Linked DNA regions of Ammoniphilus sp. CFH 90114. The protein of the gene in region 1 interacts with the protein of each later gene in a pairwise test. Links are inferred from orthologs where the notes say so. Each region holds a gene or a part of one and is shown on either strand. Other genes may lie near its edges. The genes, in order: yhbY and rho.

What was found.
Region 2: the proteins of yhbY (region 1) and rho interact in binary tests that used the Escherichia coli proteins (3 or more experiments, as listed by UniProt). The link is inferred for Ammoniphilus sp. CFH 90114 from one-to-one orthologs.

What each region holds. Positions count from the first base shown.
Region 1 is NZ_SDLI01000001.1:163,123-173,616, forward strand. The notes cover bases 1,973-4,857. They hold yhbY (ribosome assembly RNA-binding protein YhbY), read left to right. Parts: upstream 1,973-3,210; coding sequence 3,211-3,504; downstream 3,505-4,857. Other genes in these bases: yqeH (ribosome biogenesis GTPase YqeH), read left to right, coding at 1,973-2,308; aroE (shikimate dehydrogenase), read left to right, coding at 2,333-3,181; EIZ39_RS00830 (nicotinate-nucleotide adenylyltransferase), read left to right, coding at 3,526-4,086; yqeK (bis(5'-nucleosyl)-tetraphosphatase (symmetrical) YqeK), read left to right, coding at 4,076-4,663; rsfS (ribosome silencing factor), read left to right, coding at 4,667-4,857. Also shown: EIZ39_RS00805 (TetR family transcriptional regulator), read left to right, coding at 1-534; EIZ39_RS00810 (YqeG family HAD IIIA-type phosphatase), read left to right, coding at 673-1,185; more of yqeH, read left to right, coding at 1,190-1,972; more of rsfS, read left to right, coding at 4,858-5,008; EIZ39_RS00845 (class I SAM-dependent DNA methyltransferase), read left to right, coding at 4,998-5,738; spore protease YyaC, read right to left, coding at 5,767-6,300; EIZ39_RS00855 (hypothetical protein), read right to left, coding at 6,375-6,596; late competence protein ComER, read right to left, coding at 6,695-7,522; EIZ39_RS00865 (DUF2533 family protein), read right to left, coding at 7,646-7,900; EIZ39_RS00870 (helix-hairpin-helix domain-containing protein), read left to right, coding at 8,000-8,620; EIZ39_RS00875 (homocysteine synthase), read left to right, coding at 8,723-10,012; EIZ39_RS00880 (saccharopine dehydrogenase family protein), read left to right, coding at 10,258-10,494.
Region 2 is NZ_SDLI01000003.1:10,301-27,802, reverse strand. The notes cover bases 8,285-11,281. They hold rho (transcription termination factor Rho), read left to right. Parts: upstream 8,285-9,141; coding sequence 9,142-10,422; downstream 10,423-11,281. Other genes in these bases: EIZ39_RS07780 (radical SAM family protein), read left to right, coding at 10,447-11,281; glpX (class II fructose-bisphosphatase), read left to right, coding at 8,285-8,989. Also shown: fused isobutyryl-CoA mutase/GTPase IcmF, read left to right, coding at 1-705; EIZ39_RS07825 (hypothetical protein), read right to left, coding at 989-1,843; rpoE (DNA-directed RNA polymerase subunit delta), read left to right, coding at 1,998-2,534; EIZ39_RS07815 (CTP synthase), read left to right, coding at 2,744-4,345; EIZ39_RS07810 (response regulator), read left to right, coding at 4,460-4,825; fba (class II fructose-1,6-bisphosphate aldolase), read left to right, coding at 4,898-5,761; fsa (fructose-6-phosphate aldolase), read left to right, coding at 5,782-6,426; EIZ39_RS07795 (UDP-N-acetylglucosamine 1-carboxyvinyltransferase), read left to right, coding at 6,642-7,910; more of glpX, read left to right, coding at 8,018-8,284; more of EIZ39_RS07780, read left to right, coding at 11,282-11,706; rpmE (50S ribosomal protein L31), read left to right, coding at 11,806-12,003; EIZ39_RS07770 (thymidine kinase), read left to right, coding at 12,071-12,643; EIZ39_RS07765 (hypothetical protein), read left to right, coding at 12,837-13,280; prfA (peptide chain release factor 1), read left to right, coding at 13,687-14,760; prmC (peptide chain release factor N(5)-glutamine methyltransferase), read left to right, coding at 14,763-15,623; EIZ39_RS07750 (putative bifunctional diguanylate cyclase/phosphodiesterase), read right to left, coding at 15,618-17,333. UniProt on the Escherichia coli protein: Facilitates transcription termination by a mechanism that involves Rho binding to the nascent RNA, activation of Rho's RNA-dependent ATPase activity, and release of the mRNA from the DNA template.

The DNA.
Region 1 (10,494 bases):
TTATTTGCCATGTATGGATATGATTACGTATCGGTCAGAAAAATTGCTTCAGAAGCAGATGTTAATATTGGATCAATCTCCTATTATTTCCATAATAAAATTGGAATCCTACAGAAAATTGTAGAAGATTTTTACTTGGGACTAGGAGAGATGATTCACCCTATTTTAGATGGACCGATTACAGACAGAAGTGGCGCTATCAAGGCTCTGACCGGGAGAGCCTTGGAATATATGTACAATCATTTTGATTCCTCTAGAGTGGTGTTGAGGGAGATTACCTTAGAAACGGAACGGTTTGAAGAAGTCATAAAGCCTAATTATATGGCTCTTAACAATAAGCTCATCACCTTTTTTGAACGAGTTGGAACGGAGGAACCTCGCAGAGCCCTTATTAAGTTTATGGCTTTGACTCGCTATCCATTCTCTAACGCCAATAGTGTGGAGCTTTATTATCAGCGGCCGTTTGGTCCTGACTTGTTTGATGAATACATTGAAACCGTCCTGTCATCTTTATCAAGCGAACTGTCGGCTTAAAGCCAACAGTTTTTTTGTCCTAAGTATGTGAACTTTAAACGGTTTTCTCAATCTTTGCTGCGGTTGTTTGAATATGGTATAGTAAACTCCGAAAAAATAAGAAAATAAGAACTTGATGGCGAGGTGTCTGCCATGTTACTGAAGAAGCTGCTTCCTGATTTACATGTCTACTCCATATACGATATAGATCTTCAAGCGTTAAAGAAGCGTGGGATTAAAGGGATTGTCACGGATCTTGACAATACACTTATTGAGTGGGATCGACCGAATGCAACTCCGAAGTTGATGGAATGGTTAAACCATTTGAAGGAGGAGGGCTTTCAGGTCATTGTTGTATCCAACAATAATCGCATTCGAGTATCCGCTTTTGCGGATCCTCTGGGAATTCCGTATATTCATGCTGCAAAAAAACCAACTCGAACTCCATTTCAGGATGCCATGAGAAGGTTAGATCTTTCGCCTGAAGAGATTGTCGTGATTGGCGATCAGATGTTTACCGATGTATTGGGAGGTAATCGGTTAGGACTGTATACCATCTTAGTGGTACCAGTCGCCCAAACGGATGGCTTTTTTACCCGATTTAACCGACAATTGGAACGAATTGCTCTTTCTTGGATGAGGAAAAAAGGGCTGATAACTTGGGAGGATTAACAAAATGGAATCGATTGTTGATACAAGACATTGTGCTGGCTGCGGAGTAGTCATCCAAGTGGATGATCCTAAGAGACCGGGATATGTTCCAACAGGCGCATTAGCGAAAGAAAAAATTATATGTCAGCGCTGTTTTCGAATCAAGCACTATAATGAAGTAGCTCAAGTCTCGATGGATGATGATGACTTTGTGCGCATCTTAAACCAAATCGGGAATACCAAGGCACTCGTCGTTAAAGTGGTTGATATTTTTGATTTTAATGGAAGCTGGCTAAAAGGGCTTCATCGGTTTGTGGGAAAAAACCCGATACTATTAGTAGGGAATAAACTTGACTTATTGCCTAAAGCAATTAATGCAAATCGTCTGGTCAATTGGATGAAATATGAGGCTAAACAATTAGGGTTAAAACCTGTGGATGTGGTCCTTTGCAGTGCCCAAAAAGGAACGGGGATCGACCGATTAGTGGAAGCGATGTCTACATACCGAAAACGTCAAGATGTGTTCGTTGTAGGAGCTACCAATGTGGGAAAGTCTAGCTTAATCAACCGTCTTCTTAAGGAGTATGGTGGGGGTGAAGATGAACTGACCACCTCAAGGTTCCCTGGTACTACTCTTGATATGATTGAAATTCCCATCGATGATCAAACCTCCTTATTTGATACTCCGGGAATAATCAATCGTGATCAGATTGTACATATGGTAGATCCAGAGGACTTAAAGCTGATCTCACCTGATAAGGCGATAAATCCTAAGGTGTATCAATTAAACGATAAGCAAACTTTGTTTTTCGGAGGAATGGCGCGTATCGACTTTGTACGGGGAGAAAAGCAATCATTCGTTGTCTATGCCTCCAATAGAATCTCGATTCATCGTACCAAATTAGAAAAGGCTGATGAGCTCTACCAGACGCATTTAGGGACTGACATTCTTTCACCTCCAACAGGTGAAAAAGCCAAAAACTTGCCTCCCTTGCGGAGGGTATCCTTTAAGATTCCTCCAGGGGAAAAGAAAGATATCGTGATCTCTGGACTCGGTTGGATCACTCCTGGACAAACAGGTGCCTGGGTTGATGTGCACGTACCTGTTGGGGTCTCTGTTGTGTTGCGAAATTCTCTCATATAGGATCAAGGGGAGAGGGGGATAACCATGAATAATCAAACCGTTATGACAGGGCTGTTTGGTAATCCAGTTAGCCAATCTATGTCACCGGATATGCATAATGCAGCCTTTAAATACTTAGAGCTTAATTATGCTTATGCTGCTTTTGCTATTTCCAAGGAGAACTTGCCCGAAGCTGTTAGAGGAATAAGGGCGTTAGGGTTTAGAGGAATCAATGTCACCATTCCGCATAAGGTTGAGGTAATGAAATACTTGGATGAAATTGACGATGAGGCAAGGGAAATCGGCGCTGTAAATACCATTGTGAATCAAGACGGAAGGTTGATTGGGTATAATACAGATGGACAAGGTTTTGTGTTGTCCTTACTTGAGGAAACCGGTGTTCAATTGAAAGGGAAACGCGTTCTTATGATTGGGGCTGGTGGTGCTGCCCGAGCTGTTGCTGTCTCTTTGGCTAGGCATGGGGTCCAGCAAATCGTCGTAGCTAATCGCAGTCAAGAAAAGGCCGAAGAGCTGGCTGCTCATCTGAAAAAACATACCGATGCTTCAGCCATCCAGTTGAATGATTTAAATGCCCAACAATTTGCTGAAACAGATCTGTTAATTAACACGACTTCTATCGGAATGTATCCAGAAGTGGATGTCCTACCAATTCCTGGAGAGTATCTCCATAAAGGTTTGTTAGTAAGTGATCTGATCTATAATCCTTTAGAAACCAAGCTGCTTAAGGAAGCCAAAATGATAGGTGCAAAGACTCATAATGGAATGGGAATGTTCATCCAACAGGGGGCATTGGCTTTTGCGTTATGGACCCAATGCGATGCTCCAATAGATGTGATGAAAGAAACCGTCCTGAAAAAGCTTAAGAGCAAGTAAAAGAATATAAGGTAAAAGGAGTGAAAGGGATGCTAACCGGAAAGCAGAAGCGTTTTTTGCGTGCAGAAGCTCACCACTTAACCCCAATTTTTCAAGTGGGAAAAGGTGGAGTAAATGAGAACTTAATTAAACAAATTGAAGAAGCCTTAGAGGTGCGTGAATTAATTAAGGTATCTATTTTAGATACTTGCGGTGAAGATAAGAACGAAGTGGCCGAAAGGTTATCTGAGGGAGCAAATGCTGAACTTGTGCAATTGATTGGCCGAACTGTCGTATTGTACAAAGAATCTCGTGAACATAAATCGATCGTGCTTCCCACTTAAGAGCTTATGAAGATTGGAATCATGGGGGGAACGTTTGACCCTATTCATGTCGTCCATATGATGGTGGCAGATCAAGTTTGTCAACAGCTTAAACTTGACCAGGTTTGGTTTATGCCGGCTCATATTCCTCCTCATAAGGAAGGAAGTACCGTCTCAGATTCACTCCATCGAGTAAAGATGGTCGAATTGGCTATAGAGAAAATTCCTTATTTTGAGCTGAGCTCATTTGAATTGGAACGTCCAGGTCCCTCTTACACGATAGATACGGTACTTCTCCTTAGGAAGGAGTTTCCAGAGTGTGAGTTCTTCTTTATTATTGGAGGAGATATGATCGATTACTTGCCGAACTGGCATCGAATTGATGAATTGGTGCATCTTGTTCAGTTTGTAGGAGTTCATCGCCCTGGGTACCTGCCTAATAATGAGTTCTCTGAACACCACGTTATCATCGTCAGTATGCCGCAGATGGAGTTATCATCAACGTATATCCGCAATCATAGACGAATCGGAGGCTCGATTCGCTTTATGGTGACAGAAGAGGTTGAAAGATATATTGAGGAGAATCGGTTGTATGAATCCTGAATTATTACTTGAACAAGTAAAGACCCAGATGACAGAGCATCGGTTTAATCATACGATAGGGGTTGCCGATACGGCAGTCCTGCTTGCTCAACGGTATGGAGCGGATAAGGAACAAGCCTACTTGGCAGGGATTTTACATGATTATTGCAAATACTGGGACAAAGAAAGAATGAAGGAAATCATGGTTGAGCAGAATGACACGATTCCTGCTGATCTTCTAGAGTTCGATAAAGAATTGTGGCATGCACCAGTAGGGGCGTATGTTGTGCAAAGAGACCTTAAAATCCAGGATCCTATGGTCTTAGATGCCATACGATACCATACTTCAGGCCGCCCTGGGATGAGTTTGTTAGAAAAGATATTATGGCTAGCGGATTATATCGAGCCGGGAAGGCATTTTCCAGGAGTAGACGAAGTACGGGAGTTGGCTGTTCAGGATTTGAATAAAGCCATAGCGAAGGCTATGGGGAATACGATTATCTTTTTGGTTAAACAGCGTAAACGTATCTACCCCTTAACACTTGAAACATATAATGATATTGTCTATCAACTGAACCAGGAAGGAAAGGAGTCGTGAGACATGACGGTACTTGAAATTGCGAAGAAATCTGCCGAGATTGTAGAAGATAAAAAGGCAGGTAATGTACTGATCTTAGATATTCAAGGACTTTCTGTAATTGCGGATTATTTTGTTATCTGTCACGGGAATTCTTCCACCCAAGTCCAAGCTCTTACTTCTGAATTGAAAAAGAGAATGAATGAGCTAGGTATCGAAATTAAAGGAGTGGAGGGGTACGATGATGCCAGATGGGTCCTCGTGGACTTAGGGGATGTAGTCGTCCACATTTTCCATAAAGATGAGCGTGAATATTATAATATAGAACGAATTTGGGGAGATGCAGGTATTGTCGGTGTTCACTAGCTATCAACATTTAGCTCAAGTCTATGATCAATTAATGACAGAAGTTCCGTATGAGTTATGGATTCAGTACGCGGAAAAGATGTGGAAGGAAACATCGCCGAAGAAGATCATCGATTTAGCTTGTGGTACAGGCTCAATTTCTATTCCCTTTGCTGAATTGGGATATGAGGTTACCGGGGTAGACTTATCTGAAGAAATGCTGGCTGTGACCTATAATAAAGCGAAGGAAAAAGGCGTACCGATTCAACTGCTCCACCAGGATATGAGTGAACTAGAGATTCCTATGACAGTGGATGCTGTAGTATGCTTTTGTGATTCCCTAAACTATCTGACGGAGCCGGGTGCTGTTCTAGAAACCTTCCAGAGAGTGCATCATGCCCTTAAGCCGGGCGGTCTATTTTTGTTCGATGTTCATTCTCTCTATAAAATTAATCATGTGTTTGGTGATCATACCTTCACGCTAACGGAAGAGGATATTGCTTACATATGGCAGTGCTATTTAGAAGAGGGATCTTTGGTTACACATGAGTTAACGATTTTTGTGCGAGAGGGCCCATTGTATAAGCGGTTTGAGGAAGTCCATGTTCAAAAGGGATATAGTCATGAGGAAATTGTAAAGTGTCTTAAGACAGCTGGATTTGACTTGCTAAGTTGTACAGCTGACTTTACAGATGAAGCACCGGAAGAACAAAGTGAAAGAATCTTTTATGCTGCAGTAAAAACAAAATAAGAGGGCTGACCTTAAGGTCCAGCCTCTTTTAGTTTTTTAAGGCATATAGAATGGAATCAGATATTACTTGGGCCATCTGCATGACAGTATGAAGACGTGTGTTTTGCAGGACGATAGAATCGAGGAAACCACTGGCATTAACAATTCCCTTGATGTGAAAATCACCGACAGAAGGCAGGACCTTCTTTACACCAAGCCCAGGTCGCAAGGGTCCATCAACCACTTGAACATCACCCACATGCTGGGATAAACCGAGACAAGCATCAACAGCAATAACGAGCGGATTAGGTTGCAGGGCAAGCTTATGAACGGCCTCCTTTAGATTAAGGGCATGTACGGGTTTTTCAAGGGTTCCCCATACTTCAGGATAGATGAGATTTTGTTTTTCTAATAGCATGCCAACTAAAGGTCCAAGGCAATCTCCGGTGCAACGGTCTGTGCCGATACAAAGGATAATCAAATTCTCATATTCCGGACTTTTTTCAAGTCGCTCTTTAATCTTTGATCCTAATAAGGGAACTGCTCGTTGATTCTTATGGGAGAGCTGATATAGCAGGGACATTCGGCAATCACCTGCTATATCCTATTCAAATTAAAATTCTTAAGCGTCCGGGGAGAAGCGGATTTTTCTTTTTGTTAGTCAGCTTCGAATTCTCCGTATACAGCTCCATCCTCATACCCCTTTAAGGTGTTATGATAGGTGATAAGGTTATTTGCTTTTAGAAAAGCATCAAACTCTTGGTCAGAAATCGTAGCATGCATACCTTCCGATTGGGGAGAAAAAGAAGATTTGCCACCCCGAATATCATCAAAGAACATGGATAGCATAGCGTCATTTTTTAACTGTAAACGTATCAAGTCCAGTTCAACTCCTTTTTGATATTAGTATTCCAAAAAAGAGGGAATTAAAAAAGGCTAATCCCAGAAAGTCTTCTTTGACTCTCTGGGATTAGCCTTTATTTGTTTTCGTGATAGAACATATGGGCGACTTCCTCTAGGTCTGTGTGGTACTTGCGATGAGTATTTATAAATACTTGATTAAATACATCCCCTATATTCTCTAAGGCCTGTAAGCCGGCTCCTGTAACCCCTCCAGGAACAACCACTCTTTGTTGGAGGGTCTCTAAATCAAAGGGTCCTTTAGAAATTAAGTCAGCTAATCCCACAATCATGTGACTTGCTAAGAATGTTGCCTGCTCACGGCTGATTCCAGTTTCCTCTACTGCAGCGGAAATAAAGCGCTGTAGCAGATAACTCATAAAGGCAGGGCCACAACTCACAATATCAGAAGAAACTCGTGTGTTGGATTCATCAATCTCCAGGGGAGTACTAATCTTAGAGAAGAGTTCCCGAAGTAATTGTCGTTCTTCCTCACTGCAGCGGCTTCCAAACATCATGAGTGAAGCTCCTGCTTGAACGGAATTGGTGATGCTAGGGATAATTTTCGCTACACTGCAGGGTAACTGCTTTTCTAGGTCCGCGAGCAGAATAGGACTCGTAATGGATATAATCAAGTGATTAGGTTTGACATATGGACCCACTTCATCGAATACCTTTTTAAATTCCAGAGGCTTAACGCATAAGAAAATGACTTCAGCTTCCCTTACAACCTGGATGTTATTGCTAGCTACGCAGAGCCCAGGGTAATTCTCTGCAATTCTTAGAGCTTTTTCCCTTGTGCGATTGCTGCAGATGACTTGATCAGGATGAAGAGCGCCTGTTGACATAAACGATTCAAGCAGGATACTTCCCATACTCCCTGTTCCGATAAAGCCGACACGCATGATAAATTCCTCCCGTATGTCAATATATACCCTATATCTATGACGAACAGGGTTATTCCATACGTTAATTTGCAGAGAGCTTTATGTATAGAGTATTGAATCGTAGGAAGACCTTGCGTTATACTAGTTTTGGCTAACTAGATCTAGGACCATTTGCTTCGTGACCCTTTTACGAGTTGGGAGATGATGCTTAAGAGCAAATTGATTAATTTCCTCTGTTACCTTATTAATAGCCTCTACTGAGTATTCTTCCCCGTTTTTTGCCTTTTCGAGAACCTTGCTGATTTCTTGTTCTCTCTTTCTATCTAAGTTCTTATAAGATTCTACAAGGCTTACGGTTTGATTAACCTTCTTCGAAATTTCATGATGGACACTCATGAATGTCTACCCCCATTCCTCTTTATGCTATTCGATTATAATGAAACCCACCCCATAATACAAGCTAATCCACTTGATTTTACTAGTAAGGAGTCTGATATGTTAAGTTGGACCACCCGTGAAAAGAAGCTTGCTGCTCTAGCTGCCATAGCCGTATTATTACTAGTTAGTTTACTATTTTACGTCTGGCGTATAGGACAAGATGATGAACCTGTTCCTTTTTCTCCCTATTCTGTAGAAGATGAGTCGAAGCAGGCAGGGCAGGAAGAATTAGAACCCATCCCTGATGAAACGATGATCTGGGTGGATGTGAAGGGAGCCGTTGTCCATCCTGGAGTTTATGAACTAACAGAGGATGCGCGAGTTTATTTAGCTATCGAACGAAGCGGGGGATTCAAGCCAGACGCAGAGACCCGTGGCGTAAATCTGGCAAAGCGACTTCAAGATGGAGAACTCGTGTATGTGCCCATGAAGGGAGAACATCCTCCAGTAGAAATAACAGAAGAAAGGATGAGTGGGGCTAAACCCAAAATAAATATTAATGCAGCCACGGTTGAGGAATTAACCACCCTGCCAGGTATCGGAGGCGTAAAGGCTGCGGCGATTGTAGATTACCGGGACAAGCATGGAAAGTTTCAAAAAGAAAGTGATCTTACAAAGGTGACCGGAATTGGAGAAAAGTCATTGGAAAGGGTAAAAGATCTTATTAGCGTAAGGTGATGATGATGAATTCTGATTAGTTGAAAAACATAGTTGACAGATCGGATTTCAAAACGTATGATCAACTTAATTACAGAGATTTTGTCCGAGGAGGAATGGGAGATGACACAAGAGCGTAAATTGGGATTTGAGACAATTGCTTTACATGGGGGACAGAAGCCTGATCCTGCCACGAATTCTAGGGCTGTTCCTATCTATCAAACTTCTTCCTATGTTTTTAACGATACGGATCATGCCGCCAATTTATTCGCGTTGAAGGAATTCGGCAATATCTATACTCGCATTATGAACCCAACACAAGATGTATTCGAACAACGTATCGCCCAGTTAGAAGGTGGAGTGGGTGCATTAGCCACATCTTCAGGACAGGCTGCTATCACGTACTCTATTCTTAACATTGCTCAGGCGGGTGATGAGATTATAGCTTCTAGCAGCTTATACGGTGGTACATATGCTTTATTTGCTCATACTCTTCCTAAGCTAGGGATTAAGGTTCAATTTGCTGACATCGATCAGCCGGAAGATTTTATTGCTAAATTCAATGACAAGACGAAGGCCGTCTTTATTGAAACGATTGGAAACCCACGTATTAATGTTGCTGATATTGAGAAGGTAGCTGCTATTGCACATGATCATGGTGTTCCATTAATTGTGGATAATACGTTTGCATCACCTTACTTGTGCCGACCTATTGAACATGGAGCGGATATTGTAGTTCACTCCGCAACTAAATTTATCGGCGGACATGGTACGTCTATAGGCGGTGTTATTATAGACGCTGGAAAATTTGATTGGACGAATGGCAAGTTTCCACTGCTCACTGAACCGGATGCTAGTTATCATGGGTTAGTCTATACTCAAGCTCTTGGACCTTTAGCTTACATTATTAAGGCAAGAGTAACCCTATTGCGCGATATCGGAGCAGCTGTGGCGCCATTCAATTCTTTCCTCTTCCTTCAAGGTCTAGAGACCCTTCATTTACGTATGGAGAGACATGTAGAGAACGCGAAGAGGGTAGCGGAATTCCTAGAACAACACGAATTGGTTTCATGGGTCAACTATCCAGGACTAGAAACCAACCCGTATTATGCCTTAGCGAAGAAGTATCTGCCAAAAGGAGCAGGTTCGATCTTTACCTTTGGTCTTAAGGGTGGTTTAGAAGAAGGGAAGAAGTTTATCAACAGCTTGCAGCTCTTCTCCCACTTAGCTAACGTAGGAGACGCGAAGTCATTGGTTATTCATCCAGCCAGTACAACACATCAGCAGTTAGACGAAGAGAGCCAGCGTAGAGCTGGGGTTACTCCAGATATGGTTCGCTTGTCTATCGGCTTAGAAACCGTAGATGATCTTTTATTCGACTTAGACCAGGCTCTAAAGCTAAGTCAAAAGTAAGAACATAGGAACAGACTCAGGCCGTGTGCTTGGGTCTTTCTTTTTTCTCGTTAACATGTCAAGCCATGGTGACCTATTTCTCTAGGTGCCAGCATATTTTAGAGTAGGGGGATTTTTAGGTGCTTAAAAGAGGTAAGGGAGGAGATGACTACGAGAAGAATATCTATTGGGCGAAATAGGTGGTTATTCAGACAGCGAATTTAAAACTTGATTTTACAATTCCTAAGGAGGACGACCTGTTGAGAGTGGTAGTACTCGGTGTCGGTGGCGTGGGGCAAGTCTGTGCGGCAGAATTATCAAAGAAACCAAACGTAAAGACACTCATTCTTGGTGATATATCTGTGGATTGCGCTGAGAGGTTTGCAAAGAAACTAAGGTCAGTGACAGGAACAACAATTAAGGTTCATCGGGTAGATGCGAGTAAGATCGAAAGTGTAATGGAGGTAACCAGAGAAGCCGATGTCCTTATTCATGCCGGATTG
Region 2 (17,502 bases), on another replicon or contig:
TTGAAGTACCATATTCAGACTTCAGGTCGATCCCTCCATGCCCAAGAAATGGACTTTAATGATATCCGCACAACGCTGCAAGCGTTGATTGCCATCTATGATAATTGCAACTCGCTGCATACGAATGCCTATGATGAAGCCGTTACAACTCCAACAGAAAATTCTGTGCGACGGGCTATGGCGATTCAGATGATTATTAATAAGGAGTTCGGGTTAGCGAAGAATGAGAATCCACTGCAAGGGTCGTTCATTATCGATGAGCTTACAGACTTGGTAGAGGAAGCCGTGATGGCTGAGTTTGAGCGGATCAATCATCGCGGAGGGGTCTTAGGTGCGATGGAAACCCAATATCAGAGGGGGAAGATTCAAGAGGAATCTCTTTTTTATGAGCACAAGAAGCACACGGGAGAGCTGCCGATTATCGGGGTGAACACGTTTTTTAATCCGACTGCGGATGAAAGTGCCTATGAGATTGAATTAGCTCGCTCTACGGAAGAAGAAAAGGAAACTCAAATTCGCAATCTTCGGTCCTTCTGGGAACAGCATAAAGATGTGGCGCCGGCTGCTTTGGAACGCTTGAAAAACACAGCTCGTGCAAATGGGAATCTGTTTGCGGAATTGATGGAGACGGTGAAAGTGGCTTCCTTAGGCCAGATTACGAAGGCTCTATACGAAGTAGGAGGGCAGTATCGAAGGAATATGTAACGGAAAAAGCTTGGCGGGCGCCAAGCTTTTGTATAAACCTGTTGCCAAAAGGAGAAAAAGAAAAGGGGAAGAGTAGGCTAAGGATGAGTCGGACATAGGAACCTTTATCTTCCTAGAAATCCTCTCGTGGATAGTTTTTCCGGACACAGAATCCGCTATTTGCTCCAAAACAGGTAAAAGAGCGCGTGTTTTTAACAAATAAAGGAACGTATGTCCGATTGACCTTAATTCCAAGCCGTTTTTACCCAAATAAGGTACCTGATGTCCGCGAACGTAGGAATCCCTAATTAATTTTCTTAATTACCCCTCTGGTGAAGACTTCAATAAGTTGCTCATGGCTAGAACCGGGTACGACAAGGTAGGTTCCCGGACTAAGATGTTCAATTGCACCGAACTTAACAAGGGACTCATTAAATTCCTGTCCATTGGCTACTAGACCTGCGTCCTGGACAGCTTGTGCCAGTTGAAGGGCATTCATTCCGGGCTCGAACGTAAAGGGTATCGCTTCTGTCAACTGCTTCTTCAGCTCTTCATTTTCTTGTTGAAGGGAGGCAATCTTCGCTTCTAGTTCAGCTTTTTCTTTTTCCCAGTCGCTTAGGGGCTTGTCAACTTCGGCTTCTTGCGGTTCAATGATGTTCTCTTGAGACTCTGGCTCCTCTTTAGAAGAAAAGGCCTCATATACCGTCGGATTAGACTCCGGTTCATGTTCTTTATTCAATTTAAATTCATAAATATAGCCCGAGACGGAAATCAGGATCAAAAGAAAAAAGGATAAGGTTAATACAGGTTTCTTCTTCTTTGGGCTAGTTGGACGAGGTCGAGAGGTTTCCCGAATGACTTTTCCTGTGTGACGGATGTCCTTCAGGATCCAGCAGTCCTTGGCCTCGCTAATGGTTACGGTATAGGTTAGTCCCTTATAATCTAAGCTAAGAGTGAAAATCGTCTCGAATACATCTTCGGCGATCTCGTCAATGACACCCTCTTCGAGTGCTTTAATAGTGGTTGCACCAGGAGCAAAGCCCTGAAGAAAGGGGGCAGGTCGCTCGGAAACAGTCTTAGACAGGATAATAGGCTTGGATTTTGCCTTGAGCAGTTTACCAAATGTAGAGCCTATGGAAGAGTATATGCTGTACGTCATTGTAACTCCTTTTTCAACTCTATTGTATATACTTGATATTGTACCATACATAAAACTGAAAAAGATGCGAGGAAATGTTTGACACTAGTACTATTTTATATAAAAATAGGAATACTAGATGAATAGAATTTTTTCTAGAAGGGAAGTGCGGATCTTGGCAAATCAAACAGAGCAGGACAAATGGCAGGAAGTTGCTCTTGTAGATATTTCTTACGAGGTATTAGATCGTGCAAGCAAGACCATGAACTACAAGGAAATCTTTAAGGATGCAGCCAACTTAAAGGGGCTTACCGATGAAGAACTAATGGAGCTTGTTCCGCAAGTATATACGGAGATGAACCTGGATGGCCGATTCATCTGTATCAGCGCCGGTGAATGGGGACTCAAGAAGTGGTACACTACAGAGGCGATTGAAGAATCCATTGAGGCCTTGGCAAGAGCGAAGGGTATCGATGATGATGACGATGATTATGGCTTCGATGATGAAGAAATTACAGATGAAGATTTCACAGAGATCGAGGACTACGATAATCCTGATGAAGACGAAGAAGTAGATGATGAAGAGGTTGAAGAAGAAGAAGACCTAGAATTTGAAGAAGAGGAAGATGGCGAGTTCGAAGAGGAAGGCGACGATGAATTTGCCGATGATGAAGAGGGAGATGACGTCGACGAAGAGGACGACGATAAATAGGCTCAACCTAAGTTAATTTTTCCTTGACAACAAGTTGTTTCCTTATGTAGAATTCTCGATGGGCTAATTAATGGTATCGAAAGAAATAAGAAACAAAAGTGCCCCTTACCGACTTAGAGGTTTGGGAGTATCTTTTGTTTTTTTTTTGTTTAACTTGCAAAAGATAGAAACTAATGACATGTTGGATCATGCAGAAAAGAGGGGTAGCTATGGCAAAGTACATTTTCGTCACGGGAGGAGTTGTTTCTTCTCTTGGTAAGGGTATTACGGCAGCGTCGTTAGGTCGACTGCTTAAGAACAGAGGACTGCGGGTCACGATGCAGAAGCTAGATCCGTACATCAACATTGATCCAGGTACAATGAGTCCGTATCAGCATGGAGAAGTTTTTGTTACCGATGACGGAGCAGAGACGGACTTGGACTTGGGCCACTACGAGCGCTTTATCGATGTTAACCTGAATTCCAACAGCAATGTGACAACAGGGAAGATTTATTCTTCTGTCATTAATAAGGAACGCCGTGGAGATTATCTAGGTGGAACGGTTCAAGTTATTCCACACATCACGAATGAAATTAAAGAGAGAGTGTTCCGTGCTGGACGTACAGGAGATGTGGATGTGGTCTTGACGGAAATCGGGGGAACGGTAGGGGATATCGAGAGCTTACCATTCTTAGAAGCGATTCGTCAGATTAAGAGCGATATCGGTCGGGAAAATGTGATGTACATCCACTGCAGCTTGATTCCTTATCTTTCTGCTGCAGGAGAATTAAAGACGAAACCTACTCAGCACAGTGTAAAAGAGCTTCGCAGCTTAGGAATTCAACCGAATGTCGTGGTTTGCCGAACAGAGCAGCCTCTCTCTCAAGATATGAAGGATAAATTAGCACTGTTCTGCGATATCGATCCGAAGGCGGTTATTGAAGCACGCGATGCGGAGACGCTATATGAAGTTCCGTTAATGATGAAGGAACAAGGCTTAGATGACTATGTGGTGAAACACTTGGGTCTGCAGGCAGGCGAACCGGATATGACCGAGTGGGAGGAGTTAGTCCGTAAGGTTAAGAATCTTACAGATACGACTCGAATTGCCATTGTTGGTAAGTATGTAGCGCTTCACGATGCTTATCTCAGCGTAGCAGAAGCCTTATACCATGCTGGATTTGATAATGGAACAGATATAGATATCAAGTGGGTGGATGCCGAAGAGGTAACTCCGGACAACGTTCAGGAAATGTTGGGAGATGTGGACGGAATCTTAGTACCGGGCGGATTTGGTGATCGCGGAGTGGAAGGGAAGATTACTGCTGCTCGTTTTGCTCGTGAGAATAAAGTTCCTTTCCTTGGGATTTGCCTAGGTATGCAAATTGCCTGCATAGAGTATGCTCGTCACGTCCTGGGATACGAGGGAGCCAACAGTTCGGAGATTAACCCTGATACGAAGTATCCGGTCATTGACTTGCTACCAGAACAAAAGGATATTGAAAACCTTGGGGGTACGATGCGTCTAGGCCTTTCTCCTTGCAAGGTGGAAGAAGAAAGCTTAGTTTATCATGCTTACGAGAGTACCTTAATCTACGAGCGCCATCGTCACCGTTACGAGTTTAACAATGAGTACCGTGAAGAGATGAAGAAGGCTGGATTCCGTTTCAGTGGAACTTCTCCTGACGGACGCTTAGTAGAGTGCATTGAAGTTGTGGATCATCCATGGTATGTGGCTACACAGTTCCATCCGGAGTTTACCTCTCGTCCGAACCGTCCACAACCGTTATTCCGTAAGTTTGTACAAGCTTCTAAGCAATTAAAGCAATAAATTCAGATTTTTTTAGCAGGAATTTTCTACCTCTACGACGAATGTAAGAGATGGTGTTTAGAAAAAAAGATGGAACTCGTTTTCCAATCACGTCATAGAGGAGGAACAGCAGGTATGTCTCAGAACAAGGTACTTATTGTAGACGATCAGTATGGAATTCGCGTGCTTCTTTATGAAGTGTTTGGCAAGGAAGGGTACGAAACCTTCCAAGCAGCCAACGGTAAGGAAGCTCTGGACATTGTGACGAAGCAATCGCCTGACTTGGTAATCTTAGATATGAAGATCCCAGGGATGGATGGACTCGAGATATTGAAGGAAATTAAAAAGATTGATAAGAGCATTAAGGTTATCATGATGACTGCATACGGTGAACTGGACATGATAAAGGAAGCCACTGAACTTGGCGCTATTACCCATTTCACCAAGCCGTTTGACATTGATGAACTTAGATTGGCGGTTAAGAGCCAATTGGCTGTGTAAGAACAACTCCTGGGAAAGCAACATGTCTTTCCCATCCTGTTAAAGAAAGAACCATTTTTAGGAGGATCGATCATGCCGTTAGTGTCGATGAGAGAAATGCTGAACAAAGCTGTAGAAGGAAAGTATGCTGTAGGGCAGTTTAACTTGAATAACCTAGAGTTTACCCAAGCCATTCTTCAAGCAGCGAAAGAAGAGAACTCTCCAGTAATCCTTGGAGTCAGTGAAGGTGCTGCTCGTTATATGGGTGGATTCAAGACGGTTGTCGCTATGGTGAAGGCTCTTATGGAAGAGTACCAGGTGAATGTACCCGTAGCGATTCACTTAGATCACGGTTCATCTTTCGAAAAATGCGTTGAAGCGATGTACGCTGGATTTACATCCGTTATGATTGATGGATCCCATCATCCGCTTGAAGAGAACATTGCCTTAACGAAGAAGGTTGTAGATGTTGCTCATACCTTAGGAATTTCCGTAGAAGCTGAATTAGGACGCATTGGTGGACAAGAGGACGACTTGATTGTTGATGACGCGGAAGCTGCTTATGCGGTACCTGCTGAATGTGATCAGTTAGTCCGCGAAACAGGCGTAGATTGCTTTGCTCCGGCTCTGGGATCTGTTCACGGACCTTACAAGGGTGAGCCAAATCTAGGATTTGACCGTATGGAAGAGATCCAAAAGCTTACAGGTGTACCTTTAGTTTTACACGGAGGAACAGGTATTCCAACAAAGGATATTGGGCGTGCGATTTCCTTAGGGACAGCTAAAATCAATGTAAACACCGAGAACCAAATGGCATCTGCCGCAACGGTTCGTAAGGTTCTAGCTGAGAAGCCAAATGAGTATGATCCACGCAAATACTTAGGTCCTGCTCGCGAAACGATTAAGGAAACGGTAAAAGCGAAGATGCGCGAATTCGGAAGCAGCAATCAAGCGTAAACCAAACCAGGAGGAACGCAATGAAATTTTTCATCGATACGGCGAATGTTAATGAAATCCGTGAAGTGAATAGTTGGGGAGTACTGGCTGGAGTTACGACCAATCCTTCTCTTGTGGCTAAGGAAGGGCGGGATTTCATTGAGAACCTCAAGGAGATCATTGAAATCGTAGATGGCCCAATTAGTGCTGAAGTGATTAGTACAGAAGCAGAGGGCATGATTGAAGAAGGGGAAAAGCTGGCTTCTTTATCGAAGAACATTGTCATTAAGGTTCCGATGACAGCAGAAGGTCTTAAGGCTGTTAAGCATTTCGCAAGCAAACAAATTAAGACGAATGTGACGCTTGTCTTTTCCGCTAATCAAGCCTTACTGGCTGCTCGAGCTGGTGCGACTTATGTTTCACCGTTCTTGGGGCGCCTAGATGATATCGGTCAGGATGGGCTATTGCTGATCTCCGATATTGTTGACATTTTCAATGCTCATGGTTTGGAGACGGAGATTATCTCAGCGAGTATTCGTCATCCTATTCATGTCACAGAAGCAGCGAAAATGGGAGCTCATATCGCAACTATCCCGCATAAGGTGTTTGAGCAGATGCTGAAGCATCCTTTAACAGATCAAGGGATTGAAAAATTCTTGGCTGATTGGGAGAATGCAAAAAAATAAGAAGTTAATTGGAGCCCATGGGGCACCTCAAACAAGCTATAAATTTCGACAGTAGAAAAAAAGCACCTTATATAAGGTGCTTTTCCTCCTGTCAGCCTGTATTAGAGAAGTTTCCTAGACTCCAACCTCAATCCCTTAACCTCACCTAATTATTGTCAAATCAAAAAGATCACAAAAAAGAGACAACAGAGAAGAGAACCGAGCGGGAGGCAATTATGGAGAAACTGTGCATTAAAGGCGGAATACCGCTTAAGGGGAAAGTTTCAATCAGTGGAGCCAAAAACAGTGCCGTCGCATTGATTCCTGCAACCATCTTGGCTGAATCTCCGACGATTATTGATAATCTTCCAAAAATTAATGATGTACAAATCTATATCGAGATCTTAAAAGAACTAGGGGCTAAGGTCGAGCTAGATGGCCATTCTCTTTATGTGGATCCAACCGGAATCGCACCTAAGCCTCTTCCAAACGGGAAAGTAAAAAAGCTTAGAGCCTCCTATTATTTAATGGGTGCTTTATTAGGACGTTTCGGCGAAGCATTCATTGGGCTGCCTGGAGGATGTAACTTAGGTCCACGTCCAATTGATCAGCATATTAAAGGTTTTGAAGCACTGGGGACAAAAATTGAATCTCGTGATGGAGCGCTTTCCTTAGTGGCTGAGGAGCTCATCGGAAATAAGATCTATCTTGATGTTATCAGTGTAGGAGCAACCATTAATATTATGTTGGCTGCTTCAAGGGCAAAAGGCACAACCATTATTGAGAACGCGGCTAAAGAGCCGGAGATCATTGATGTAGCAACCTTGCTGTCATCTATGGGTGCCTCGATTAAAGGGGCGGGTACGGACGTTATTCGAATTACGGGTAAGTCAGAGCTCAGCGGATGTCGTCATTCGATTATTCCTGATCGTATTGAAGCCGGTACTTATATGATTGCTGCTGCTGCAACGCAAGGGGATGTTGTGATTGATCAGGTGATCCCCCGTCATCTTGAAGGAATCTCTGCGAAGCTAGAAGAGATGGGTGTAAAAGTGATTGAACAGGATGAGTCTATTCGGGTCATTGGAGAGAAATTTTATCGTTCTATTGATGTGAAAACAGGAGCTTATCCGGGCTTTGCTACTGATCTGCAGCAACCTATGACAGCGTTGCTTACCCTTGCACAAGGGACAAGCATGGTAACCGATAATATCTATACTGCACGCTTCCGTCATGTGGATGAGTTAGTTCGTATGGGAGCGCAGATTAAGGTAGAAGGACGTTCCGCTATCATCGAGGGCGTGAAGCAATTGCAGGGGGCAACCGTAAAGGCGGCTGACTTGAGAGCTGGAGCAGCCCTTATCGTCGCAGCACTTGCAGCTGAGGGAGTCACCGAAATTACTGGAGTCGAGCACATTGACCGAGGGTATGATATTTTAGAAGAGAAGCTGCGGTTCTTAGGTGCAGAAATTTGGCGTGAACAGAAGGAAAGCACGGAAGAATAATAGGCATATTTTCTTCAAAAGTGCTATCATATTTAACGGAAAAGTGTTTAATGTGTTATCCTTAATTCCGTAAGGGTCGACAGGATAGATAAGAGAGGATGATGGAGATGGAACGGAGTTTATCACTAGAATTAGTGCGCGTAACAGAAGCGGCTGCCTTAGCCTCTGCGCGTTGGATGGGTTTTGGAAAAAAGGATGAAGCAGATGATGCCGCTACGACAGCTATGCGTGCGGAGTTTAACTCTGTACCGATGGTGGGTACGGTCGTGATTGGAGAAGGAGAGATGGATGAGGCTCCGATGCTTTATATCGGGGAAAAACTCGGACTTGGTCTCGGACCTTCTGTTGACGTAGCTGTAGATCCATTAGAAGGTACCAACATTGTAGCTAAGGGATTATGGAACGCCATGAGTGTCCTTGCTGTTGCAGATAAGGGAAATCTGCTGCATGCTCCAGATATGTATATGGATAAGATTGCTGTTGGTCCAGAGTGTGTAGGAGCGATTGACATCGATCGTACAGTCCGTGAAAACCTTGAGGCGGTAGCCAAATGTAAAGGGAAAGATCTTCGTGAGTTAACAGCGATTATCTTAGATCGCCCTCGTCATGAGAAGATTATTCAAGAGGTTCGCGATGCTGGAGTTCGTATTAAGTTGATCTCCGATGGCGATGTTTCAGCGGCTATTAGTACGGCATTCCAGGACACAGGTGTGGATATTCTATTTGGGGCCGGCGGTGCACCAGAAGGCGTAATTTCAGCTGTTGCTTTGAAGTGTCTCGGTGGAGAAATTCAAGGTCGTCTGCTTCCGCAGAACGAAGAAGAGATCGAGCGATGCAAGCGAATGGGATTAGTGGATCCTCACCAGGTTCTTCGTATGGAAGATTTAGTAAAAGGTGATGACGCCATCTTTGCTGCTACCGGGGTTACAGATGGGGAATTCCTTCGCGGCGTTCGCTTTAGTGGAAACAGAGCAACGACTCATTCCGTTGTGATGAGAGCGAAAACGGGAACGATCCGTTTCGTTGAAGGGCAGCATCGTTTAGAGCTTAAGCCTAATCTTGTTATGAAAAATGTCTAGTGATGTAATAAAATGATAGGAAGCTGGGGATAATGGTTGGATAGTTTATGGACTTTTCGATTCTATCCCTAGTTGGCTATAATAGATCTTATAGACATAGGATATATCATGAAATTGGAACTGAAAGTTGGTGTTAATTCTAGCATATGGACATGCATTTAGCGGAATTAGAAGAGAAGAAATTAACGGATTTGTACAAGCTAGCTAAGCAATTCCAGATATCGTATTATGGGACCATGAAAAAGAAAGAACTGATTTTTGCGATTCTGCGGGCTCAAGCAGAAAAAAGCGGCTTTATGTTTATGGAAGGGGTATTGGAAATCCTGGCAGACGGATACGGTTTCCTTCGACCGATCAACTATTTGCCAAGCGCAGAGGATATTTATATATCTGCTTCACAGATCCGCAGGTTTGATCTGCGTACTGGGGACAAGGTTTCCGGTAAAGTTAGACCCCCGAAAGAAAACGAACGCTATTTCGGCTTATTGCATGTAGAGGCTGTCAATGGTGAAGATCCCGAAATCGCTTCGGAACGGCTTCATTTTCCTGCCCTAACACCTCTCTATCCCCAAAAGAAGCTTGTATTGGAAACCTCACCTGATCGTTTATCTTCAAGAGTTATCGATCTTTTAGCTCCTGTCGGTCTAGGACAGCGCGGTCTTATTGTAGCGCCGCCTAAAGCAGGGAAGACGGTTTTGTTAAAGGAAATTGCGAATAGTATCGCAGAAAATCATCCAGATATTGAATTGTTCGTCTTATTAATTGATGAACGTCCAGAGGAAGTAACCGATATGCAACGATCCGTGAAAGCGGAAGTGGTGGCTTCTACCTTTGATGAACTTCCTGAAAACCACATTAAAGTAGCAGAGCTTGTTTTGGAACGTGCCCAGCGCTTGGTTGAGCATAAGAAAGATGTCGTTATTCTTATGGATAGTATCACACGTCTCGCACGGGCCTACAATCTAGTTATCCCACCAAGTGGTCGTACGCTTTCTGGGGGGATTGATCCTGCTGCTTTCCACCGTCCTAAGCGTTTCTTTGGATCCGCTCGTAACATTGAAGAAGGCGGAAGCTTGACCATCCTAGCGACGGCTCTTGTTGAGACAGGTTCGCGGATGGATGACGTGATTTACGAAGAGTTCAAAGGTACAGGAAATATGGAGCTGCATCTTGACCGTAAATTGGCAGAACGGCGAATTTATCCTGCTATTGATATCCGACGTTCGGGAACTCGCCGTGAGGAGTTATTGTTATCTAAGTTCGAATTGGAAAAGATCTGGACCATGCGCAAGACGATGTCCGAGCATCCGGAATTTACCGATATGTTCTTAAGAAAAATTGGCGAAACCAAAACCAACCTAGAGTTCTTGGAAGCGATCGAGAAGTTCCAGCCGCAAGGACGTTCCAGTCGAACTGCTTCCACGACAGCATAGCAGAAGCCAAAAGGAGTATTTTGCATGAATCTTGTGTATGCCGATAAAAACGGACAAGTCTACGACCATCCTGACCTGCTAGCTGTGGCTAGGAGTGGGGAGAGTCTGTTGGAAATCTTAGAGGAAGAGCTTATTGCCCTGCCAGAGGGGGCTACCTTAGTCAGCCTGCCGAATACCAGACCGATTGGAATGGATCCGGATACGGGTGAGATGACAGCTCTAGAAGAGGCAACAGCAGTCGGCGCGCTTCTGCCTCAGGGATTTACCCGACTTATGCTGCCTGGATATATGAAGACCGATCGAGACTATAAGTTTCCTCTCTTCGGTTACACGGCAGTCGTGTGGAAGGATGACGGATTTTACGTTGCTGCTCGTCAGAGTGATGAGCATTACAAGTGGAATCCGGCCCATTGTTCTTATGAGGAAGTAAAGGTGAAGGTAGGCGAGATGCTGGATGAATATCCAGACAATCGCGTCATGAAGCACCTATCGAACTGTGCATTGGAATATGAATGCTTAACGGCGTCGAATACCTTCCTCAATCGATGGGAAGGGGGAATACCTGTTTCCTATTCCTGTAATGCCGGTTGTTATGGCTGTATTTCTGAACAGCCTGAGGAATCCGGTTTTGTAGCTCCACAAACCCGAATGAATTTTAAGCCGACGATTGAAGAGCTAGTGGAGGTCATGAAGCATCACCTGAAGACGCCTGAGAGCATTATTAGCTTTGGTCAAGGTTGCGAAGGGGAGCCTTCTACCCAAGCGGCTCTTATTACGGAAGCCATTCGAAGGGTCCGTGCGGAGACATCCATAGGCTATATTAATATGAATACAAATGCTGGTTTAACCGATCATATCAAAGCGATTGTAGATTCGGGTTTAGATTTGATCCGTGTTAGTACGATTAGTGCGATAGATGAGCATTACAATGCGTACTATAAACCGCGTGGGTATAATCTGCTGAATGTAGAGAAGTCTCTTCGATACTGTGCAGATAAAGGGGTCTATACGTCCATTAACTATCTTTGCTTCCCGGGAGTGTTTGACCGAGAGGAAGAGATGGAAGCGATGATTGAATTCATTCGACGTTCTGGAGTTCGGTTGATCCAGTTAAGGAATCTGAATATTGACCCAGACAGCTATCTAGAGATGATCCCAAAACCTCAAGGAGAAATCTTCGGAATGAAGCAAGCGATTGAAATTTATCAAGAAGAGCTTCCTGATGTGGTAATTGGTTCGTATACGCATATCCCTCCGAAAGATTTTCCTCTCCGTAGGAGATAATGCCAGTTGAAAAGGGAATTTTCCCATGTTATAATGACAATTGTGTTTAATTTGTACTCTGGTCTACAGATAGGATCAGGGCGGAAAGAGGTGAAAAGAATGAAACCAGCAATCCATCCTAATTATAAAGTGACTAAGGTTACTTGCGCTTGTGGAAACGAGTTCGAAACAGGATCTGTAAAAGAAAACCTTCGCGTTGAAATCTGCTCTGAGTGCCATCCTTTCTATACAGGTAAGCAGAAGTTTGTAGATGCAGGCGGACGTGTGGACAAGTTTAAGAAAAAATACGGTATCTAATTCCATACCGAGAGCAAGCGGGCAGGGTTTCCTGCCCGCTTTATTTTGTACTCAAGGAGACATCTGTATGGCTCAATTGTATTTTCGTTATGGTGCAATGAATGCTTCGAAGTCCATTCAGCTGTTAACCGTTGCACACAACTATGAGCAGTCCGGGAAGCGTGTCTTGGTTTTTACTCCAGCGATTGATGATCGTTATGGAGTAGGAAAAGTCGCTTCAAGAGTTGGGATTAGTCGAGTGGCCATCGCGATTCATGAAGATACTGACCTATATGCAATAACGAGTAGTCAACAGGAGCTTCCGCATTGTGTGTTGGTCGACGAGGGTCAATTTCTAAGTGCTGCTCATGTCGTTCAACTTACTCACATTGTGGATAAGTTAAATATCCCGGTAATTGTGTACGGATTGTTGAAGGATTTTAAAAATCAATTATTCGAAGGCTCCCGTGCGATTCTTTGTGAAGCGGATAAAATTGAAGAAATTAAAACCGTGTGTGTCTATTGCAATAAGAAGGCAACACATATTTTGAAGTATAAAGAAGGCCAACCCGTATACTCAGGGGAGACCATTGAGATCGGCGGAGAAGAGACGTACAGCAGTGTATGTAGAAAGCATTATTATCACCCGCCACAAACTTAAAGCCGCAGATAAACAGCTCATTCCCCATTAGGTGGGAATTGGGCTGTTTTTAATTTTGACGAATCTTATGTGGCAGGTATCGCCATGGAGCTGTGGATAAGATATGAATTGGGGACAGAGGTTAGTGGAAAAAAGTTTGCAGAGAGAACCATCGGACTTAAGGATACCCTAAGAAACGAGGGAGGTGTCACTCTTGCAACGTAAAACTCTATATTATGCCTTTATGCTCTGCCTGGTGATGTTGGTTTCTGCTGCTTGTTCTCCTGCCGCTGGCCCGGATCAAAACCGCAAGTTTGGAGTAGCGAATTATACTCCTAATAATGCTTACCATAACCCTTCGGGATTTTATGATGATGACAAAGGGTTTAAGAACGACTTTGTTCCAGCTGATTTGAATCCCAATTTAGTTACTGGAACTAATGACTTGTACAACTTAGATGCCGATGCTCAGATTATGGCTGAGATTGCATCTATGGTACAAGGGGTAGAGGATGCAAGGGTTAATCTTAATGGTGGAACCGCTCACGTTAACCTCGACTTAGAAGAGGGAGTGGATGTTGCAGCTGTAAAAGCCACTGTTTATCAACGTGTACAGTTCAAAATGCCTCGATATCGAATAGATGTGGACGTGAGATAGCCCGGATTATTCCGGGTTATTTCATTATCTGATTTCCTTTTAGTCATCCTCAGTGGTTAGCGGACATCGGGTGCGTTATCAGGGCCAAAATCGATTGAATTGCAGTTAAAACGGACAGGAGATGCGTTATTTCTTTAAAATACAGCTTGGTGTCACCATTATTAAGGGAATAAGGAACTCCATGTCCGATAAAAGCTCCGTTGAAGGTGTTTTAGATAAAATAAGATATCATATGTCCGTTGAGCCCAAGTCAAAGTAACAACCAATGAGATAATTTGTACAAAGTCGGGGATGGCCCCGCTTTTTCAATTTTAGGCGTATAGATTTACACATTCCTTTGACATGCTACATAATAATCATTATAATTATAATGTTCTAAGTGAAAATAAGTTAGAGGTGAACTGCTGTGTTTGATCGTTTGGAAGCAGTAGAAGAACGTTACGAGAAATTAACCGAGTTACTATGTGATCCCGATATAATGAACGATCCGTCTAAGCTTCGAGATTATTCAAAAGAACAATCGGACATGGAAGAGACGGTTCAAACCTACCGTGAATATAAATCTGTAACTGCCCAGTTGAAAGATGCGAAAGCCATGCTTGATGAGAAGCTCGATGATGAGATGCGCGAGATGGTCAAGATGGAAATTGATGAATTGACTGAGCGCAAGGAAGAGCTTGAGCAGCAGATCCATGTCTTATTGTTGCCGAAGGATCCGAATGATGATAAGAACGTGATCGTCGAGATTCGTGGAGCGGCAGGTGGAGATGAAGCAGCACTATTTGCTGGTGACCTTTACCGTATGTATACTCGTTTCGCAGAAAAAGCAGGATTCAAGACCGAGATTATGGAAGCAAGCTATAATGATCTAGGTGGTTTTAAGGAAGTTATTTTTGCCGTGAAGGGTAAAGGAGCTTATAGCAAGCTGAAGTTCGAGAGCGGTGCACACCGTGTACAGCGTATTCCTACTACCGAATCTGGTGGACGGATTCATACGTCGACTGCCACAGTCGCTGTGCTTCCAGAAGTAGAAGATCTTGAAGTTGAGATTCACGATAAAGACATTCGAATTGATACCTTCTGTTCTAGTGGAGCGGGTGGACAGAGTGTTAATACGACGAAGTCTGCCGTCCGTGTATTGCATGTTCCAACAGGGATCATGGTTAGCTGTCAGGATGAGAAGTCACAGCACTCCAATAAGGATAAAGCGCTTCGCGTTCTAAGAGCACGCTTGTATGATCTAGAGCAGCAGAAGAAGGCAGCGGAATACGGTGAAATTCGTAAGAGCAAAGTGGGAACGGGAGACCGAAGTGAACGTATTCGTACGTACAATTTCCCGCAGAGCCGAGTTACAGATCATCGCATTGGATTAACGTTGCATAAGCTTGATTATATCTTGAACGGTGAGCTAGATGAGATTATTAATGCTCTAGTTGTAGAAGAACAAGCAGAATTGATGCAAAACGCAGAAGGTCTATAATCATGAACAGTATGACAGTTAGAGAAGCCCTGAGAAGGGCTTCTTCGTTTATGGAGTCATTAGAGGACAACCGCTTTTTAGCCGAAATTATGATTCGTCACGTTCTGAACTGGGATCGTACACAATTCTTTCTTGGCATGGAGGAGACCATTACTGAACGTCAGTGGGCTGAGGTCGAGAGTTTGGTAAAGATAAGAGTTCAAGGAACTCCCATCCAATATCTTACGGGGGAACAGGAGTTTTATGGGCTGACCTTTAAGGTTAATCCCTCTGTTCTCATTCCGCGTCCTGAGACGGAAATTCTAGTGGAAGAAGTGCTGAGAAGACGTAATCCACAAGCTCGTCTTTCGGTTGCTGATATTGGAACAGGCAGTGGGGCCATTGCGGTAACCTTAGCTGTTCACTCAACATGGAAAATGTACGCTGTGGATATTGCGCAGGAATCACTGGATACGGCCAGAAAGAACAGTGAAGTACATGGAGTAGTTGATCGAATTTCCTTTCTTAAGGGAGATCTGTTAAGTCCATTACCAGAGCCTGTGGATATCTTGGTATCGAATCCACCCTATATTCCCACACAGGATGTCCTAGAGCTTGATGTTCAGGTTAAAGATCATGAACCGATGCGAGCCCTGGATGGCGGAATGGACGGTCTAGACTTTTATCGTAGAATATGTGATGGCCTTTCAGGGGTATTGCGATGGGAAGGCTTGGTCGCGTTCGAGGTAGGGATGGGACAAGCGCAAGAAGTAGAAAAGCTATTACAGGAAAGTGGTATGATCGCCAGAACTGAGATCATTAAAGACTTAGCTGGGATCCAAAGAATCGTGATCGGAGAAGGAAAGAGAAGCCTGCAGTCATAGACTGACAGGCTTCTTTGGCAATTTCTCTTCTAACTCATAGGCTGGAAGCGGTCGGCTAAAGTAATATCCCTGGGCTTCCTGGCAGCCCTCATTAGCGAGGAACTCAAGATGATCGCTTGTTTCGACTCCTTCTGCTGTAACGATCAAGTTAAGGTTGAGTGCCACATTAATAATTGTACGAACAATAGCAGCGTCTTGTGTGTCCCTCAACATATCTTGTATAAACGATTGGTCAATTTTAAGTATATCAATGGGAAATCTTTTTAGATAGCTTAGGGAAGAGAACCCTGTCCCAAAATCATCTAACGATAGCCTGACACCCAAACTTCTTAATTGGTTTAACTTCTCGATACAACGGTCCACATCCGTCATAGCTACAGATTCGGTGATTTCTAAGTTTAGATATTGTGGAGGGAGTCCAGACTCTTCTAATGCTGACTCAATGACACGTAAGAGGCGATCCTGAAGAAACTGACGGGTTGATATATTCACACACACGGTAAGGGGGCCATATCCTTCATCCTGCCATTTCTTATTTTGCTTGCAAGCCTCTCTTATGACCCACTCGCCTATGGGTACGATTAACCCAGTCTCTTCAGCAAGTGGAATAAATTGATCGGGGGGAATCGCACCTAATTTCGTATGATTCCAACGCAATAGGGCCTCTGTAGCGATCCATTCACCCGTGCGAATATCTACCTTCGGTTGATAATATACTTTGAATTCTTTTTTATCTAAGGCTCTTCTTAATCCGCTCTCCAACTGTAATCTTTTACTGTTCTGTCCATCCATGTCTTCCGTAAAGAAGTGATAACGGTTTTTTCCTAATTCTTTGGCTCTATACAGGGCAGAATCAGCATGCTTAAGCAACTCATCAGAGCTTGTACCGTCTTGGGGGTAAAAGCTAATTCCGATACTAGGTGTGACGTAAAGTTCGTGATCATTAATCATATAAGGAAAGGAAATGCTCCACAGTATATGTTCCGCTCTCAATTTTGTTTCTTCAGCAGAAGTATCTCCCAAAAGGATAAAGAACTCATCGCCGCCCTGACGACATATAATCTCATCGTTCCCAAGACTGCTGGTTAATCGGTGAGCAACTTGCCGAAGAAGCAGGTCTCCGAATTCGTGACCTAGAGTGTCGTTAATGACTTTGAAACGGTCTAAGTCGACTATCATGACAGCAATCTGTTGATCTACCTGTTCGTCAATAGCATCTAATTTCTCTTTTAATTGTTCTTGAAAATAATGTCGGTTAGGCAGCCCTGTTAAAGAGTCGTAGTAAGCTAAATGGCGGATTTTTTCTTCATTCTGTTTTAGTCTTTGGTTACTCTCTAGTAATACCTGATTGATATTCTTAATTTCTTGTTGTTGTTTTTTTAGTCGATCGGTTAGAAAGCCCATTCCAATAGAAATCATAAAGTTAACGGAGTTATAGACAATTAGAGAATAAATGTTTTCGTATGTATAGGCTACACCCAAGTTGTAATAAAGAAACTCCGTTAGGGAACAGAGGACGAGGGAGAGGCTTGCACCGATGAGTCCGCCACGTAACCCATAATAAAAAGTGAGGAACATGGCCGGGATAAGATGCAACAGCCAAAAAATTTTGTAGGTTGGACTGAGCGAAATATGATTGATGATAGGGAGGAAATAAAGGATGGGGATGGCCCAACTCAAGTGAGGGCGACCAGGGAACATAAGGTTCATAGTAAGGCCTCTTTCCTTTGTGTGATTCATAAGTTAGCCTATCGATATGATATCATACTTTACAGAGCACAGATAAACAAATTTATTCAGAAAATAATTAATAATGTTTAAACCCTTTCTTTTCTGGCTAGACTGATGGCTAAGGAGAAAGAAAAGAGAGGGGAAACAG